DNA from 3 places in the Rhizobium sp. NLR8a genome. Region 1 is predicted to be linked to each of the others. Evidence: predicted binding sites of a transcription regulator. Region 1 holds the regulator's gene; each other region holds the start of a gene.

Region 1 (5,964 bases):
TCGGCGAAACCATGATCGTCGTGCTGGCCGCAGGTGTTGCCGCCCGCATTCAGATCAACCCCTTCGAGCCGATGACCACGGTGACCGTCAAGATCGTCAATCAGCTGACAGGCGACCTCGAGTTCACCTCGCCGCAGACGCTGGTCGCCTTTGCGCTTGGCATCACGCTGTTCTGCATCACGCTTAGCCTCAACATCTATGCGCTCTACATCGTGCGCAAATATCGGGAGCAGTACGAATGACGAACATTGTTTCTCCCGCCGTCGGTGTCACCGTTTCCAAGGCGCCTGCCCGCCGTGACATCGGCATCAAGCGCCGCTATGCCGCCGAGCGCCGGTTCCAGGCCTACGGCATCGCCGCCATTGCCTTCGGCCTCATCTTTCTCTTCGTCCTGCTGTGGACGGTGATCGGCAAAGGCTACACCGCCTTCCAGCAGACGACGATCACCCTGCCGATCGAATTCGCCGAAAAGACGATCGATCCGAACGGCAAGCGGGCGACCGATCCTTCGGTGCTGATCGCCGCCAACTATCCGGTTCTGCTGCGTGACGCGATCGTCAAGCAGCTGAACATCAATGCATCGAGCCGTCCGGATGTGCGCGATGCAACCGCCATGCTCTCCAAGAGCGCGCCGATCCAGCTGCGCGATCTGGTCGTCGCCGATCCCTCGATCATCGGCAAGACGGTCAATGTCACCCTGCTCGCTGATGCCAATATTGACAGTGCCAACAAGGGCCAGATCGATCTTTCCGTCGATGAGAAGAACCGCAAGGTCAACGACAAGCAGGTCAACTGGATGAACCAGATGAAGGCGGGCGGCGTTCTCCAGAAGCAATTCAACAGCGGCCTCTTCGTCAACGGCAATTCCAGCCGCCCGGAGGCCGCCGGCCTCGGCGTTGCCCTCATCGGCTCGCTTTACTTGATGCTGATCGTGCTCGTTCTGTCGCTGCCGATCGGCGTCGCCGCCTCGATCTATCTCGAGGAGTTTGCGCCGAAGAACAGGCTGACGGACCTGATCGAGGTCAACATCAACAATCTCGCCGCCGTCCCGTCGATCGTCTACGGTCTGCTCGGCCTTTCCGTCTTCATCAACTTCATCGGCCTGCCGCGCTCGGCTTCGCTGGTCGGTGGCCTGGTGCTGACGCTGATGACCCTGCCGACGATCATCATCGCCACCCGCGCGGCTCTGCGCGCCGTGCCGCCTTCGATCCGCGCCGCAGCGCTCGGCCTCGGCGCCTCGAAGATGCAGATGGTGTTCCACCATGTCCTGCCGCTTGCCATGCCCGGCATCCTCACCGGCACGATCATCGGCCTGGCGCACGCGCTTGGCGAAACCGCGCCGCTGCTCTTGATCGGCATGGTCGCCTTCGTCGCCAATGCGCCCACGACACCGCTCGAGCCCTCGACGGCCTTGCCCGTGCAGGTCTATATGTGGGCGAACGAGGCCGAACGTGCCTTCGTGGAGCGTACTTCGGGTGCCATCATCGTCCTGCTCCTGTTCCTGATCGTCATGAACATGGGCGCCATCCTCTTGCGTCGTCGCTTCGAGCGCCGCTGGTAAACGGAGTTAAACATCATGAACATGCTGACGGAAGCTGCAGTTGAAAAGGCGCTGGATCAGAAGATGAGCAACGTCCCGTATAAAATGATTGGACAGGATGTCTCCGTATATTACGGCGAGAAGCGCGCGCTTTTCGACGTGAACCTGAACATCCGCGAAAACACCGTAACCGCCCTGATCGGCCCCTCGGGCTGCGGCAAGTCGACCTTCCTGCGAAGCCTCAACCGCATGAACGACACGATCGAAGGCTGCCGCGTCACCGGCAAGATCACGCTCGACAGCGACGACATCTATGATCCGGATATCGACGTGGTCGAACTTCGCGCCCGCGTCGGCATGGTTTTCCAGAAGCCGAACCCGTTCCCGAAGTCGATCTACGAAAACGTCTCCTACGGCCCGCGCATCCACGGTCTCGCCAAGTCGAAGGCCGATCTCGACCAGATCGTCGAGAGCAGCCTGCAGCGCGCCGGCCTGTGGAACGAGGTCAAGGACCGCGTGCACGAATCCGGCACCGGCCTCTCCGGCGGTCAGCAGCAGCGCCTGTGCATTGCCCGCGCCGTCGCCGTCAGCCCGGAGGTCATCCTGATGGACGAACCCTGCTCGGCCCTTGATCCGATTGCCACCGCCAAGGTCGAGGAGCTGATCCACGAGTTGCGCGAGAACTACACGATCGTCATCGTCACCCACTCCATGCAGCAGGCCGCGCGTGTTTCGCAGCGCACCGCCATGTTCCACCTCGGCAACCTCGTCGAGGAGAACGACACCGACAAGATGTTCACCAACCCCGACGATCCACGCACCCAGGATTACATCATGGGTCGCTTCGGCTGATCCCGGCGACACGAAGCTTTCCGTTATTCGAGGACAAAGCCCCATGGCATCGACACATATTTATTCCGCCTATGATGATGATCTGAAGTTCCTCTCCAGGCGGATTTCCGAAATGGGCGGCCTGGCCGAACAGATGGTCGCGGAATCCGTCCGGGCGCTGGTCAACGGCGATACGGCGCTGGCGCAAAAGGTCATTTCCGACGATGTGATCCTCGATCACACCGAACGCGAGATTGGCGACAAGGCGATCGTCACCATCGCCCGCCGTCAGCCGATGGCCTCGGACCTGCGCGAGATCATGGGTTCGATCCGCATCGCCGCCGATCTCGAACGCGTCGGCGACCTCGGCAAGAACACCGCCAAGCGCGTCATCGCCGTGCAGAGCACAGGCGTGCCGCGCAAGCTCGCCCGCGGCCTCGAGCACCTCTCCGAGCTGGCGCTCGTCCAGCTCAAGGAAGTGCTCGACGTCTATACGACACGCGCCGCCGACAAGGCGACCGCCATCCGCGAACGCGACAACGAGATCGACGCGATGTACACCTCGCTGTTCCGCGAGCTCTTGACCTACATGATGGAAGATCCGCGCAACATCACGAGCTGCACGCATCTGCTCTTTTGCGCCAAGAACATCGAGCGCATCGGCGACCATGCCACCAACATCGCCGAGACGATTTACTACATGGCGACGGGCGCCCAGCCGGAAGGCGATCGTCCGAAGGATGACAGTGCCAACACCGTCGGCGCCGCGACGGAATAATTGTTCCGAACGAGCCGCCCGGGCCAGCCGCCCGGACCAGTCACTTGCGTGCGCGCCCGTTCGGGGCGCGCAAAGAGGTCGCAGCCAATTTCTGAATTTGCGCAGGACGCCTGCTTAAATCGTCCCGGTTTAAGGCTTGTGCGCGAGGAGACGGACACGCATGATCCCGAGAGTCGCAGTTGTTGAAGACGAGGAAGCGCTGAGCGTGCTTCTTCGCTATAATCTTGAGGCGGAAGGCTTTGAGGTCGATACCATCCTGCGCGGCGACGAGGCCGAGATCAGGCTTCAGGAGCGCACGCCCGACCTTCTCATCCTCGACTGGATGCTGCCCGGCGTCTCCGGCATCGAACTCTGCCGGCGCCTGCGCATGCGGCCGGAAACCGAGCGGCTGCCGATCATCATGCTGACGGCGCGCGGCGAGGAGAGCGAGCGTGTGCGCGGACTGTCCACCGGCGCCGACGATTACGTCGTCAAGCCCTTCTCGACCCCCGAGCTCGTCGCCCGCGTCAAGGCGATGCTGCGTCGGGCCCGTCCCGAGGTGCTGTCCTCGGTGCTGAAATGCGGCGATATCGAGCTCGACCGCGAAACCCATCGTGTCCACCGCAAGAGCCGCGAAGTCCGCCTCGGCCCGACCGAATTCCGGCTGCTGGAATTCCTGATGTCGTCGCCGGGCCGGGTCTTTTCCCGTTCGCAGCTGCTGGACGGCGTCTGGGGCCACGACATCTATGTCGACGAACGCACCGTCGACGTCCATGTCGGCCGCCTGCGCAAGGCGCTGAATTTCTCCAATATGCAGGACGTCATCCGCACCGTCCGCGGCGCCGGTTATTCGATGGAGGCCTGAAGGCTGAGGGAGTGTGGGGTTGGCGTTCCCGCCAAACGCACGGCAGTACGGCTTGTGAGGCCCGCCTTGTCGTCCATCGTCGCCGCTGCGGAGCCAGCGTCGTTGCGCCGGCGAGGCTTATGCGTCTCGGCACCACCTTTCCATCGCGCCTGCAAAGCCGACTTGTCCCGGCGCCACCTCTCCTCCGTCAAGCCCTGGCATGACGGAGTGTGGGGGTTGCTAAACGCAAAGGTCACTTCCCACTCGAATAAGAAACGGCGGCCCGTTTTTTATGTCTGGCTATACCGGTCCGCTCAGCTGACCCGCGCCGCCGCCCGGCGGCGTTCGTTGATCGGCTGATAGGCAAGCTTCTGATGATAGCTGCAATAGGGCGAATTGTCCGGGGATTCGCAGCCGCAGAAATGGAAATCTTCCTTGAGCGGATCGCCGACCGGCCACTTGCAGGTGCGTTCGGTGAGCTCCGTCAGGCCGAGGCGGCGGGAAATCGGCACCACCACGTTGCCCTTCGGCACATATTCCATTTCCTCGACTGTATCGATCTCGATCTCTTCCTTCAGCAGGGTTGCGCCCTGCTGGCGGGTCACGGTGCGGGTGGCGATCCGGGAGGCGTAGTTCGGCGCGCGCGGCGCGGATGTCTGGCGCTTCGGCGTGCGCGCCGCGGTGGCCGTGCCGCCGGCCTTGGCGCGGCCGGGAAGGCTGAGCCTGTGCACCTTGCCGATAACGGCGTTTCGGCTGACCCCGCCAAGCTGCGCAGCAATCTGGCTGGCGCTCAGTCCTTCGGCCCAAAGCTTCTTGAGTTTCTCGACCCGCTCGTCTGTCCAGTTCATGCCCTGTCTCCACCTTTTGCGTTGGTGATGGCAGAATCCCTCACCGTTGTCCCGGAAGCCTCCGAAACAAGAAACGCTTGATCAATTTTGGTGACTAGTTCCGCCGCATGCAGTCTAGTAATTGAACTTTAACCTAGTGTGAGGCTGACTCCGTGACAAGAGTCGCGGGAATCCGGATGAATCGAATTTCAAGTTTTTCCCCAACTTGCTGCCTCTGCGTGTCATTTCTGCAATAATGCCTGTTGAAGGCCGAAAGTGCCCCTGTACAAGCTTGCGGCATACGCTAAGGCCGCAGTTTTGTTGACATTGCAGCGCGAAAAGGAAATAGTACCGCTCGCCGCCGAAAGGCGGCATTTTTGATTTTTCGGACCTGGTTTTGTTAGCCGGAATCCGCGCATGACAACATTGAACGGGAGACCCGCGATGGCTGAAGCCGCGCCGCTTTACGACACCTATTCTCGTGCCCCGCTGCGGTTCGAGCGAGGCGAGGGCGTATGGCTGATCGCCGAGAGCGGCGAGCGTTATCTCGATTTCGGCGCCGGGGTCGCCGTCACCTCCGTCGGCCACGGCAACCCGCATGTGGTCGCGGCGCTGAAGGAGCAGGCCGACAAGGTCTGGCACCTCTCCAATATCTATGAAATTCCCGGCCAGGAGCGCCTGGCCAAACGCCTGACCGACGCCACCTTCGCCGACAAGGTGTTCTTCACCAATTCGGGCGCCGAGGCGCTCGAATGCGCCATCAAGACGGCGCGCCGCTATCAGTTTTCCAAGGGCCATCCCGAGAGGTTCCATATCATCACCTTCGAAGGCGCTTTCCACGGCCGCACGCTGGCGACGATCGCCGCCGGCGGCCAGGAGAAATATCTCGAAGGTTTCGGCCCCAAGGCGCCGGGTTTCGATCAGGTGCCGTTCGGCGACATCGATGCCGTGCGTGCCGCCATTACCGATGCGACGGCCGCAATCCTGATCGAGCCGGTGCAGGGCGAGGGCGGCGTGCGTCCCGCCACCAGCGAATTCATGAAGGCGCTGCGCCGGATCTGCGACGAAAATGGCCTGCTGCTGATCCTCGACGAGGTGCAGACGGGCGTCGGCCGTACCGGCAAGCTGTTTGCCCATGAATGGTCCGGCATCACGCCTGATATCA
Region 2 (5,964 bases), on a different contig from region 1:
GGTTTCGGGCTTCGCGCCGTTGCCGGCGAAGCGGTGGGTTATGCCCATGCCGGCGATCTCTCGGTGGCGGCGCTGAAGCGGGCGGCCGATGCGGTCGGCGCGGTGACGCGCGGCTATTCCGGCACCTACGCCGCCGCTCCCCAGGGCACCAACAAGAAATTCTACGGCGACCAGAACCCGATCGGCCAGCCGAGCTTCGAGGAGAAGGTCAAGGTCCTGCAGGACATCGACGCCTATCTCAGAGGCAAGGACGACAAGGTCCGGCAGGTCACCGCCTCGGTCGCCGCGAGCTGGCAGGTGGTCGACATCCTGCGCGCCGACGGCCACCGCGTGCGCGACATAAGACCGATGACCCGCATCAACATTTCCGTCGTGGTCGGTGAAGGCGAGCGGCAGGAGAGCGGTTCCTACGGCAGCGGCGGGCGCATCGGCTTCGGCGATTTCATTGCCGAGGGCAGCTGGCAGTACGGCGCCGACGAGGCGCTGCGCCAGGCGCTCGTCAATCTGGAAGCGATCGACGCGCCCGCCGGCACGATGGATGTCGTTCTCGGCTCCGGCTGGCCGGGCGTCATGCTGCACGAGGCGGTCGGCCACGGGCTGGAAGGGGATTTCAACCGCAAGAAGACCTCGGCCTTTTCAGGGCTTCTCGGCCAGATCGTTGCCGCGCCCGGCGTCACCGTCGTCGACGACGGCACGATCGACAACCGCCGCGGCTCGATCACCATCGACGACGAGGGTACACCGTCGGGCTACAACGTGCTGATCGAGAACGGCAAGCTCGTCGGCTATATGCAGGACCGGCAGAACGCCCGGCTGATGGGCATGGCGCCCACCGGCAACGGCCGCCGCCAGGGCTATGCCCACGTGCCGATGCCGCGCATGACCAACACCTATATGCTCGGCGGCGACAAGACTCCGGAAGAAATCATCGCCTCGGTGAAGAAGGGCGTCTATGCCGTCTCCTTTGGCGGCGGCCAGGTCGACATCACCTCCGGCAAATTCGTCTTCGGTTGCACCGAGGCCTATCTGATCGAAAACGGCAAGATCGGCGCGCCGATCAAGGGGGCGATGCTGATCGGCAACGGCCCGGATGCGATGAAGCGGGTGTCGATGATCGGCAACGACATGAAGCTCGATACCGGCATCGGCAATTGCGGCAAGGCCGGCCAATGGGTTCCGGTCGGCGTCGGCCAGCCGCATCTGCGCATGGATCAGGTCACCGTCGGCGGCACCCAGGCCTGAGGCGGGAGGATCTGATGGGAGAGATCGAAATCAGAGCCTTTGCCGAAGGCGATGCCGATGACGTGCTGTCGGTGATCCTGCCGATCCAGCGCGAGGAGTTCGGCATCGATATCACTGCCGATGCGCAGCCCGATCTCCGGGTCATCCCGGATTTCTACCAGTCCGGCAAAGGTCAGTTCTGGGTCGCCGTCAAGGACGGCGCCATCGTCGGCACCCTTGGGCTGAAGGACATCGGCAACAATCAGGCGGCGCTGCGCAAGATGTTCGTCGCCGCCGAGGTGCGCGGCCGCGAGCACGGCGTGGCGGCGCGGCTTCTCGAGCGCCTGTTCGACCACGCCAGAGATGCCGGCCTCACCGACATCTTCCTCGGCACGACGGACAAGTTCGTCGCCGCCCAGCGCTTCTACGAAAAGAACGGCTTTACCGAAATTGCCAAGAGCGCCCTGCCCCGCTCCTTCCCGCTGATGGCGGTGGACAGCAAGTTTTACCGGTACAAGGTCGGCTGACCGCCGATGGCGGAAAGGGTTCAGCTGCCGGCAACGGCCATGTCCCTGCCGCGGCACAACTGTCATAAATCTGTCACAAACCGAAATTCGGCCCTATCTCTTCAACGGGATAGGGTTTAGGACGGCTCGTCGTTCATAGCGCAGACCAGGATTGCGAGGTGTTCATGCTGGGTTGGTTTCGAAAGTTGATGCCGCGCGAAGACCGGTTCTTCGTCCTTTTCGAACAACATTCCAGAACGATCGTCGACGCCGCACAGGCTCTGGACAGGTTGCTGTCGGGAATAGAGATCGAGCATCAATGCGAAACGATCGTGCGGTTGGAAGATCAGGCCGACGATATAACGCGCGAAGTCATGCTGGCCGTCCGGCGGAGTTTCATCACACCTTTCGATCGTGGCGACATCAAGGATCTCATCCAATCCATGGATGATGCGATCGACATGATGCACAAAACCGTCAAAACCATCCGGCTCTTCGAGCAGACCAGCTTCGATCCACGGATGCAGGAAATGGGCAAGACCGTTGTGGAAGCTGCCAATCTCATTGCCGAGGCCATTCCCTTGCTTGATCGCATCAGCGCCAATGCGCCGCGGCTTTCTGCCATCGTCGAGCAGGTCACGCAGGTGGAAGGGCGCTCCGACGAGTTGCACGAGCAGGGGCTCAAGGATCTGTTTCGCCGGCACGGCGCCGGCAATGCGATGGCCTATATGATCGGCAGCGAGATCTACGGCGAGCTGGAGAAGGTGGTCGACCGTTTCGAGGACGTCGCCAACGAGATCAGCGGCATCGTGATCGAGAATGTCTGATGGAAGCCGCCCTCGCTCTTCCGCTTCTTGTCGGCCTGATCGGCGTCGCACTGCTGTTCGATTTTCTCAATGGCCTGCATGATGCGGCCAACTCGATCGCGACAATCGTCTCGACACGGGTCCTGAGGCCGCAATATGCGGTCTTCTGGGCGGCATTCTTCAATTTCATCGCCTTCCTGTTCTTCGGCCTGCATGTGGCCGAGACGCTCGGGACCGGCATCATCGACCCGGCGATCGTCACGCCGCAGGTGATTTTCGCGGCCCTGATCGGCGCCATCGTCTGGAATGTCGTGACCTGGGTCTTCGGCATTCCCTCCAGTTCATCCCATGCTCTGGTCGGCGGGCTGGTCGGTGCGGGCCTTGCCAAAACGGGGTTGAGCTCGATCGTCTGGAGCGGTCTTCTCAAGACCGTCTCCGCCATCGTCATGTCGCCGATGATCGGTTTTCTCCTGGCACTGTTCCTCATCCTGGCGGTGACCTGGACCTTCATCCGGCAGACGCCTTTTGCCGTCGACCGATCCTTCCGTTTCCTGCAATTCGTGTCGGCGTCGCTCTATTCGCTCGGCCACGGCGGCAATGACGCCCAGAAGACCATGGGCATCATTGCCGTGCTTCTCTATTCGCAGGGTTACCTCGGCGGCAGCTTCCACGTGCCGCTCTGGGTGGTGATCTCATGCCAGGCAGCGATGGCGCTCGGCACCTTGTTCGGCGGCTGGCGCATCGTCCATACGATGGGCTCGAAGATCACCAGGCTCAATCCGATGCAGGGATTCTGCGCCGAAACGGGCGGCGCCTTGACGCTGTTCGGCGCCACCTGGCTCGGTATCCCCGTCTCGACCACCCATACCATTACCGGCGCCATCATCGGCGTCGGCGCCGCCCGGCGCGTGTCCGCCGTCAGGTGGGGGCTAGCCGGCAACATCGTCATCGCATGGATCATCACCCTGCCGGCAGCGGCAATGATTTCGGCAGTTTCGTTCTGGCTGGTGACCGGCTTGAGCAAAATCTTCTGATGTCGCTCCCGATTTCTTACCAGCTCGGCTGAAACCGCCACTTCCGTTCGATCGCGGCGGCGAGGTCGATGTCGTTACGGCGAGCAAACAGCATGAGGTGACCAAGCAGGTCGGCCGTCTCGTCGGCGAGCTCGCGCCTGATGTCCTCAGGGGAGCGGCCCTTGGCACGGCCGCGGCCGGTCAGGCGGTTCCATGCCTGGGTCAGTTCACCCATCTCCTCCTGCAGCTTCAACAGAAACCAGTCGGCGTCGCGCTCGATGCCGCTCTCGGCGACATGGGCGGAGGAAGCGGCTTCGAACTGGTCGGCAAGACGGCGCAGCATCAATGTTCTCCTTTTGTTTATGGAGGAGACGCTGATTCCCGCTGCTTGTCCAGAGCGCACTGCCTCAGTGGGGCGTTGCGATCAGCCGCGGTCCGGGAGCAGCATGCAGTCATAGGAGCGCTGCTTCAGCGCATCGCAGGCTGAGGCGGCGTCCTCCCTGCTGGCGAAGCCGACGAAGCGGGCGCGATAGATCCTGTTGGCCCCCTGCCCGACCGCTTCGGTATAGGGCGAGGCGGAAACGAGCGGCGCGCCGCCTTCCGACTGCGCCTGGGCAAGAAGCGCCCGCGCCGCATCGGCGCTCGGGGCGGCCGAGATCTGGATCTGCCAGTCGCCGTCGGCCTTTTTCGCCGCGGTCTTCGATGTCTTGCCGGCGTTCAGGATTTCGTCCATCGCGACCGGGCGCTCCAGCGGCACGACGGCGTCATCGGCATAAGCCAGGCTCTTTGCCGCGAGATCGTCGGCCGGACGCGGCGCGTTCGCCGGCACCGGAACGTCGGAAGAATCGGCGGCGGAAGCCACTTCGACCGGCTCCCTGGCGCCGACGCTCGCCACCAGCCTTGCGCCGCCTGACGACGAAGCGCGGCCGAGATAGCGGTCGAGCAGCGCTTCCATCCTGGCGTCGCGGCTGCGGGCGGTGCGGCCGCCGAGCACCACGCCGACGACGCGGCGGTTGCCGTCTCTGACGGCGCTGACGAGGTTGAAGCCGGAGGCGTTGGTATAACCGGTCTTGATGCCGTCCATGCCCTGGTAGCGGTACATGAGATTGTTGTGGCCGCGCACGGTCTTGCCGCGGAAACTGAAGCTTGCCATCGAGAACAGGCGGTATTCGTTGGGGTAATTCTTCATCAGCGCCACGGCGAGCGTCGACATGTCGCGCGCCGTCGTCACCTGGCGGCTGTTCGGCAGGCCCGATGCGTTGACGAAGACGGTCCGGCTCATGCCGAGCTGGCGGGCCTTGGCCGTCATCATCCGGGCAAAGCCGCTCTCCGAGCCGCCGAGCGTCTCGCCGATCGCGGCAGCGGCGTCATTGGCGGATTTGACGATCATGCCGTAGACCGCCTCGCGCACCGTGATGGTGCCGCCCGCCTTGACGCCGAGCTTGGTCGGCGGCCGCGCGGCAGCGTATCTCGACATTTTGATCGGCGTATCCCAGGCGATCTTGCCGCGTTTCAGCGCCTCGAAGGTGAGATAGAGCGTCATCATCTTCGTCAGCGAGGCCGGATGGTTGAGCGTGTCGGCGTTTTCGGACGCCAGTACCTTGCCGGTGCGGGCATCAAGGATCAGCGAGGCGCTGCCGGCAAGAGCCGCAAGCGGCGCCGAAACGGCAAGCGTCACGGTCAAAACAGCCGCCAAAAGCTTTCTCATGGAGTTCCCCCTGATGCGCTGGCTCTCGATCGGGCCGGCCATGTCTCGCAATGTGACAGAAGCCGCAAGTTTGGCGCGACTTTGCGGCAACGCCTACCATTTTTCTAGTCTTTTCATCGTCTTGGTTAACAGAAAACGAAAGAAGCTGTGCGAAACCGGGATTCAGCAAGGCTTAAGCTGCGGTTGCTAGGTTGCCGCAAAAGGCAATGGGCGGCGCATGGCGGGGCAATTGAAGCGACTGGCAAAACGGGCGGCGATCGGCGCCGGGCTCGAGGCGTCCTTTCTGATCGCCGCGGCCGGCCTGATGCGGCAGGCGCGCGGGCGCGGTGTCATCTTCACGCTGCATCATGTTCGCCCGCACGCAGCCCGGGCCTTTGCCCCGAACGCGCATCTCGAAATCACCCCGCATTTTCTCGATGCGGCGCTCAGGCGGCTGACACGCGACGGCTATCGCTTCGTGCCGCTTAACGAGCTGCCGGCGCTGTTGGCAGAGCCGGAGGGCGGCAGACCGTTTGCGGCTTTTACGCTCGACGACGGCTACGCCAACAACATGGAGCATGCGCTGCCGGTGTTCGAGCGGCATCGGGCGCCTTTCACGGTGTTCGTCACCAAGGGTTTTGCCGAAGGTTCCCACAGCATCTGGTGGGAAACGCTCGCCGTCCTGTTGCGCCAGGCAAAGGACATCCGCTTCGATTTCGGCCGCGGCAGCG
Region 3 (5,964 bases), on a different contig from region 1:
GGCTGGATCGGCTTCGATCACTTCGCCGAAGGGGGCGAAGGCCGATCTGGTAAGCGGGCGGATGTCGAGAAAATCAGACAATGGTTCACTCGCCTTCGGCATGCCAGTGACGAATGGCGTCGATCTCGACGAGAAGTTCCGGCAGCGTGCGATAGGTTGCATCCCAGATGTCGGAGGCATCGAGGGCGAAGACGTCTTCCAGGATACGGTTGCCCGTTCCGCAGATTTTTGTCCACGGCAGAGTGGGATGCTCGGTTGCGAATTCCGGATGGGTTACGAGCAGTCGGGACGCAGCCGCGCCGATGGTGAAGTGGCAGAAGGCAACCGCCTTGAAGGTGAGATTGTCCTCGGCGAAGGCCGCCTCATCCATTCCGCCCACGAAGTATAGCGCTTCGGCTGCCGCCTTCTGCATTTCATTGAGATAGTCGATAGCACGATGCTCGCTCATTCGCCCTCCGGCAACATCGATGTCAGGCGCAGCAGCGCGATCCGCTCGACCTGTGTCGTGGCGGTCGCGAATTCCTCATCCAGGTCATTGCCGATCCGCGTTTCGAAGGCAGAAAGGATATCGTCCTTATCGAGCCCTTTGACGGCGATGATGAAGGGAAAGCCGAATTTTTCGACATAGGCTGCATTAAGTTCGGTGAAGCGGGCATGTTCGGCCGGGCTCAGCCGATCGAGACCGGCGCCGGCCTGCTCCTTGCGGCTGTCTTCCGTGAGTTCACCTGCTATCGCCAGACGCCCGGCAAGATCGGGATGGGCGCGCAGAATGCCGAGACGCTCATCCCGGCTTGCCGCACGGAAGACGGCGGTGAGCGCTGCGTGCACAGCTGATGCCGTCAGCGGCTCCGTTAGGCTGCCCGCGTCATAGGCGCGTTCGGCAATGAAAGGGGAATGCTCGAAGACGCCGCCGAAGCGGGAAACGAAATCCTCGCGCGACAGCATTAAAGCGCATCCGGCTGATGATGCTTGTGCCAGTGCTCGGCGATCTCGATGCGGCGCGGGATCCAGACCTTGTCGTGCTTCAGCACATATTCGATGAAGCGCCTCAGAGCGGCCGCCCGGCCCGGACGCCCGACGAGGCGACAATGCAGGCCGACCGACATCATCTTCGGGCTGCCGTCCTTCCCTTCCTCATAAAGCGTATCGAAAGCATCCTTGAGATAGGTGAAGAACTGATCGCCGGCGTTGAAACCCTGCGGCGTGGCAAAACGCATGTCGTTGGTTTCGAGCGTATAGGGGATGATCAGGAAGGGCTTCCCGTCGATGCCCTTCACCCAGTAAGGCAGGTCATCGGCATAGGAATCGGAGGAATAGAGGAAACCGCCCTCTTCCTGCACCAGTCGCAGCGTGTTGTCGGAAGGTTTTCCCTGGTACATCCCGAAGGGCCGCTCGCCGGTAATTTCGGTATGCAGGCGCACGGCTTCGAGAATGTGCTTGCGCTCCAGATCCTCGGGGAAATCCTTGTATTCCAGCCAGCGATAACCGTGGCTGGCGATCTCCCAGCCGGCCTCTTTCATGGCCGCGACGGCTTCGGGATTGCGGGCCATCGCCAGCGTCACGCCGTAGACGGTCGCCTGCACCTTGAGACCGGTGAACATCCGCCAGAGCCGCCAGAAGCCTGCCCGCGAACCATATTCGTAGATCGATTCCATGTTGAGATTGCGCTGCCCCGGCCAGGCGGCCGCGCCGACGATCTCCGACAGCAGGTTTTCGGAAGCCGGATCGCCTTCGAGGATGCAGCTTTCGCCGCCCTCTTCGTAATTGATGACGAACTGCACGGCGACGCGGGCGTCGCCCGGCCACTTCGGATCGGGCGTCTGACGCCCGTAGCCGACGAGATTGCGCGGGTAGGTCTCGGATACCATCAAATCACCTTCTGAAAAGACGGGGAACGGTATCATCCGCAGCCGGAATGTCGAGACGGAAACTGCGCAGCAAAATTTCTCTCTCATTCACAATGGCTTAGCTTGATATCGGCTCAGGCGATCCTGCGCGCGCTGACCTTGCCCATCGGGTGGAGCGAGTGAACGCGGAAGGGGCCGCCGGTGCCTTCCTCGATCATCAAAGCCACATTCGAAACCATCACCGGCTCCCTCAAGACGGGCTCGAAGATCGTTCGCAGCACCGGCTCGATGCGGGGCATGTCGATCGCATTGATGGGGCCCGTCACCGGCATATGGAAGCGGAACTCCTCCATCACATAGGGATTGCCCCAACGATGCAGATTGGCAAATTGCGCCGCCGACAATCCGTCGGGATCACTTCGCTCGATGTCGGCTTCACTCAGCGGCGCCCGGAAACGATCAAACTCCTGGACGATCGCCGAAGCCAGATACTGGATCGGCTCACAGGGAGCGCTCGGCATCAGGCTGTAAAAACTGCCGAGCCGGGCGATCTCCAGACGGGGAATCTGGAAAGGGGCATAGGTCCCGGCAAAACGCATGAGATCGCGCAGGAGTTGCGATTCCGACGTGCCGGCGGACAGGTGAAAAGGCGCCTTCAAAACACCGTGAAAACCATAGCGTCGCGGCACGGCGGTATAAAAGGCGATCTCGTGAATGCCGAGGCCGCGGACGGCCGGAGGCTCCACCATATCGCCCGAAAACACGTTTCGGCCTAGCCAATTGGCGGCCACGAGCGACAGGGGGTCGCTCGCCGGAGGCGTGAAGCAAATGGCATAGCGCATGCAATTTCCTCCATCAAGGAAGTGAGCGCCGGCAAGATCCGGCGCTGCCGATGCGCAAGCAGATAGGTGATTTGCATGACAGAATAACGAAACGCAGCTGTATCTAATTCACGTTTAACGTGAAGCGACAGCAATATGGCTTGATATCGCGAAGCTTTCCGGCAGCGAAAATTCACAATCTGTATCGCCGGCGATACAAATCGCAGCTTCCGCCAGCCGATGCGCCAGTCCGAAGCTGACCTTGAAACCGCCGGTCAGTGCGATCAATCGGGGATGGACGGGATGGCGGCCGATCATCGGATCGCGGTCGATGGCCTTCGGGCGAAGCCCTGCCCAGCGCTCGATGACAGGGGCGTTGCGGAGCGCCGGCGCGATCGCCCGCGCCGCCTCGATCAGCGCGTCGAGTTGCGCGTCGGTCGAGCCGGGATCGTCAAAGCGGTTCTCGCTGGTGCTGCCGATTGCCGCATACCCGCCTTCGTGCGCCACCAAGTAGAGCCCATCGAGGAAGATCGTCGGCAGCGCCGGGTCGACATCGGCCCTCAACAGCGCCGCCTGCCCCTTCACTGGCTGGCCGAGCGGCCTTTTCGCCCCCGGCGTCAGCTCCTGCAGCAACGGAAAGGACTGATGGCCGGCAGCCAGGATGCAGCGGCTGAAGGCAATGGTTTCGCCGCCAATTTCCGCGGTGCCACGATCGGGATCGAGGGCGGCAACGGCCGCATGCTCCATGATACGCACGTGTTTTGCCCGCCGCAGCAAGGCGATGAGCGCTGAGATCAATGAGCGGGGCGCAACACGGGCGGCGAGCGTATCATGCACGAAGCCACTTTCGCCGGCAGATGCGTCGGGCCAACCACCGACTGGCGCCCTGTCGAGCACATGCCAGTGGAAGTGGCGTTCGCCTGCCCGCCAATGGCGTTCGGCGTCCCCGGAATGGCCGCGGGCGATGCGCTTGAGATGCGGCTTCGGCAGCGGGATCAGCCGCCCAGACCTGTTGTAGCCAGCCGAAAGCCCGGTTTCGGCCTCAAGCGTGGCAATTTCGGTTTCAAGCGAGACCAACGCGTCGAACTGGAACTGCTTTTTCTCCGACCACTGGTCCGGCATATGCGGCATCAGCGCGCCGAGCAGGCCGCCGCTCGCGCCTCCGCCCAAGCTGGCGGCGTCGGCGAGGAGGGTGCTCATGCCGCGGCGTTCGGCATGGACGGCAGCCCAGAGACCCATGATGCCACCGCCGACGATCAGCAAATCGCAAGAAGATTGACCGGGCGCTTGCTGAGGACTATCGGCTTTTTCCATGAAAGACGTGAACCCCGATAAGATTGGCGCGGGCGCGCCGCAGCCGCTCGAATGGCGCGACGGCGATATGCCCTATTCCACCGCCTTTGGCGATCATTTTTATTGCCAGACCGATGGCCGGCTGGAATGCGGGCACGTCTTCCTGGCCGGCAACGGCCTGCCGGAGCGTTGGAGTGGGCGGCCCGAATTTGTGATCGGCGAACTCGGCTTCGGCACCGGGCTCAACTTTGCCGAGACCTGGCGGCAATGGAAACTGCACCGAGCAGACGGTCAGCACCTGCATTTCATCTCCTTCGAACTGCATCCGATGCGCGGCGAAGAGATCGGCCGGGCGCTCTCGCACTGGGGGGAAATCGATGCCGAGAGGGAAGCCCTGACGGCGGCATGGCCGCAGACGCCTGTTCGCACTGTCTCGCTCGATCTCGATGCCCAGACGCGGCTCAGCGTCGTCTGCGGCGCGGCGCTCGACGGCGTCGCGGCGGCAAAGCCCGGCTTCGACGCCTGGTATCTCGATGGCTTCGCCCCCTCGCGCAACGGCGACATGTGGTCGGTGGAACTGATGCGTGAGGTTAACGAAAAGACCGTGGCCGACGGCACCTTCGCAACTTACGCCGCGGCCGGCTTCGTGCGCCGCAACCTCATCGCCGCCGGCTTTGCCGTCGAACGCCGCAAGGGCTTCGCCGGCAAGCGCGAAATGCTCTGCGGCATAAAGGCGTTCAGCGAATAAAAGATCAGTAGCTGGTGCGCTCCGGCTGCAGCTCGTCCTTGCCGAGCCATTGCCGGATCTTCTCCTCCAGCAGTTCCGGGCTGATTGGCTTCGACATGTAGTCGTCCATGCCCGCATCGAGGCAGGCCTCGCGGTCGCTTTCGAGCGCATGGGCGGTGACGCCGATGATCGGCACCCGATGGCCCTGCCCCTTTTCCCTCTCGCGGATCGTCCGTGTCGCCTCATGACCGTTCATGACGGGCATCGAAACGTCCATCATGATGATGCGCGGCGTGTGGCTCTCCCAGGCGGTAACCGCCTCCTGCCCGTTGTTGACGACCAGGAAGGAAAGCCCCGTCGACTGCAGGATCTGGGTGAAGACGATCTGGTTGACCTCGTTGTCCTCGGCGACGAGGACGTCGACGAATTCGGCCGTCCGCTTCTGCGGCACCAGGGCAGGCGCGGGCGCCGGCACGGCCGCCTCAACCCGCAGGCGGGCGATCTCGGCTTCCGAAGCCTGCTTCACGCGGCGGGCGCGCACCACTTCGACGACGGTGTTGCGCAGCACGTTGGCGCGTGCCGGCTTCATCAGATGCGCATGGCCGTTCAGCGCCGCGAATTCCTTTTCCGTGCCGGAAATATCCATCGACGTCAGGAAGATGATCGGCAGTTCGACGAAGCGGGGATCGGCGCGCAGCCGGCGCGCGACATCGGCGCCGTTCATGTCGGGCATGTGATAGTCGAGCACGACAGCGTCCACGGTGACACCGAGATCGACCGCTGCCTTGAGGATCGCCAGACCGGTGCCGCCACCCTCGGCAGCCACTCCGTCGAAGCCCCAGAGCGAAAGCTGCTCGGTGAGAATGCGGCGGTTCACCTCATTGTCGTCGACGACGAGGATGCGCGCGCCCTGTACATTGATCGGCAGCGGCTTCGGCTCGAGGCGGGCGGCCGCCACCGCTAAAGGCAGATTGATGGTGAAGACAGAGCCCTTGCCCCATTCGCTCTCGACATTGATATAGCCGCCGAAGAGATCGACGAGGCCGGCAGTGATCGCAAGGCCGAGCCCCGTTCCCTCATGCCGGCGGGTCGACGAGGTGTCGACCTGCGAAAACTTGTCGAAGACCGTTTCGAGCTTTTCTCGGGGAATGCCGATACCGGTATCCTCGATGCGGATGATCGCCATGATCTCCCCACCAGCGATCGTCTCGAAGCCGACATCGACGAAGACATGGCCGCGCTCGGTGAACTTGACGGCGTTGCCGACGAGATTGGT

What was found. Region 1 encodes PhoB, which activates phosphate uptake and scavenging genes when phosphate is short. Its sites were predicted from a motif close to TGTCATNNANCTGTCAT; they were not measured.
Region 2: HJC04_RS16590 (DUF47 family protein) is a predicted target of PhoB. The motif match lies at 1,809-1,825, and genes of this name have one in related genera.
Region 3: HJC04_RS20165 (DUF1045 domain-containing protein) is a predicted target of PhoB. The motif match lies at 2,765-2,781, and genes of this name have one in related genera.

What each region holds. Positions count from the first base shown of each region.
Region 1 is NZ_JABDWI010000004.1:273,754-279,717, forward strand. Features, by position in the region: gene pstC (phosphate ABC transporter permease subunit PstC) at 1-242, shown strand, start outside; gene pstA (phosphate ABC transporter permease PstA) at 239-1,561, shown strand; gene pstB (phosphate ABC transporter ATP-binding protein PstB) at 1,577-2,392, shown strand; gene phoU (phosphate signaling complex protein PhoU) at 2,436-3,149, shown strand; gene phoB (phosphate regulon transcriptional regulator PhoB) at 3,310-3,993, shown strand; gene HJC04_RS09565 (GcrA family cell cycle regulator) at 4,287-4,820, opposite strand; gene HJC04_RS09570 (aspartate aminotransferase family protein) at 5,244-5,964, shown strand, end outside.
Region 2 is NZ_JABDWI010000008.1:80,502-86,465, forward strand. Features, by position in the region: gene tldD (metalloprotease TldD) at 1-1,242, shown strand, start outside; gene HJC04_RS16585 (GNAT family N-acetyltransferase) at 1,257-1,748, shown strand; gene HJC04_RS16590 (DUF47 family protein) at 1,913-2,554, shown strand; gene HJC04_RS16595 (inorganic phosphate transporter) at 2,554-3,567, shown strand; gene HJC04_RS16600 (pyrophosphatase) at 3,584-3,889, opposite strand; gene HJC04_RS16605 (D-alanyl-D-alanine carboxypeptidase family protein) at 3,971-5,254, opposite strand; gene HJC04_RS16610 (polysaccharide deacetylase family protein) at 5,472-5,964, shown strand, end outside.
Region 3 is NZ_JABDWI010000010.1:120,299-126,262, reverse strand. Features, by position in the region: gene HJC04_RS20185 (ureidoglycolate lyase) at 1-102, opposite strand, end outside; gene HJC04_RS20180 (DUF86 domain-containing protein) at 86-448, opposite strand; gene uraD (2-oxo-4-hydroxy-4-carboxy-5-ureidoimidazoline decarboxylase) at 445-945, opposite strand; gene puuE (allantoinase PuuE) at 945-1,868, opposite strand; gene HJC04_RS20165 (DUF1045 domain-containing protein) at 1,982-2,689, opposite strand; gene HJC04_RS20160 (FAD-binding oxidoreductase) at 2,804-3,982, opposite strand; gene mnmD (tRNA (5-methylaminomethyl-2-thiouridine)(34)-methyltransferase MnmD) at 3,981-4,709, shown strand; gene HJC04_RS20150 (response regulator) at 4,714-5,964, opposite strand, start outside.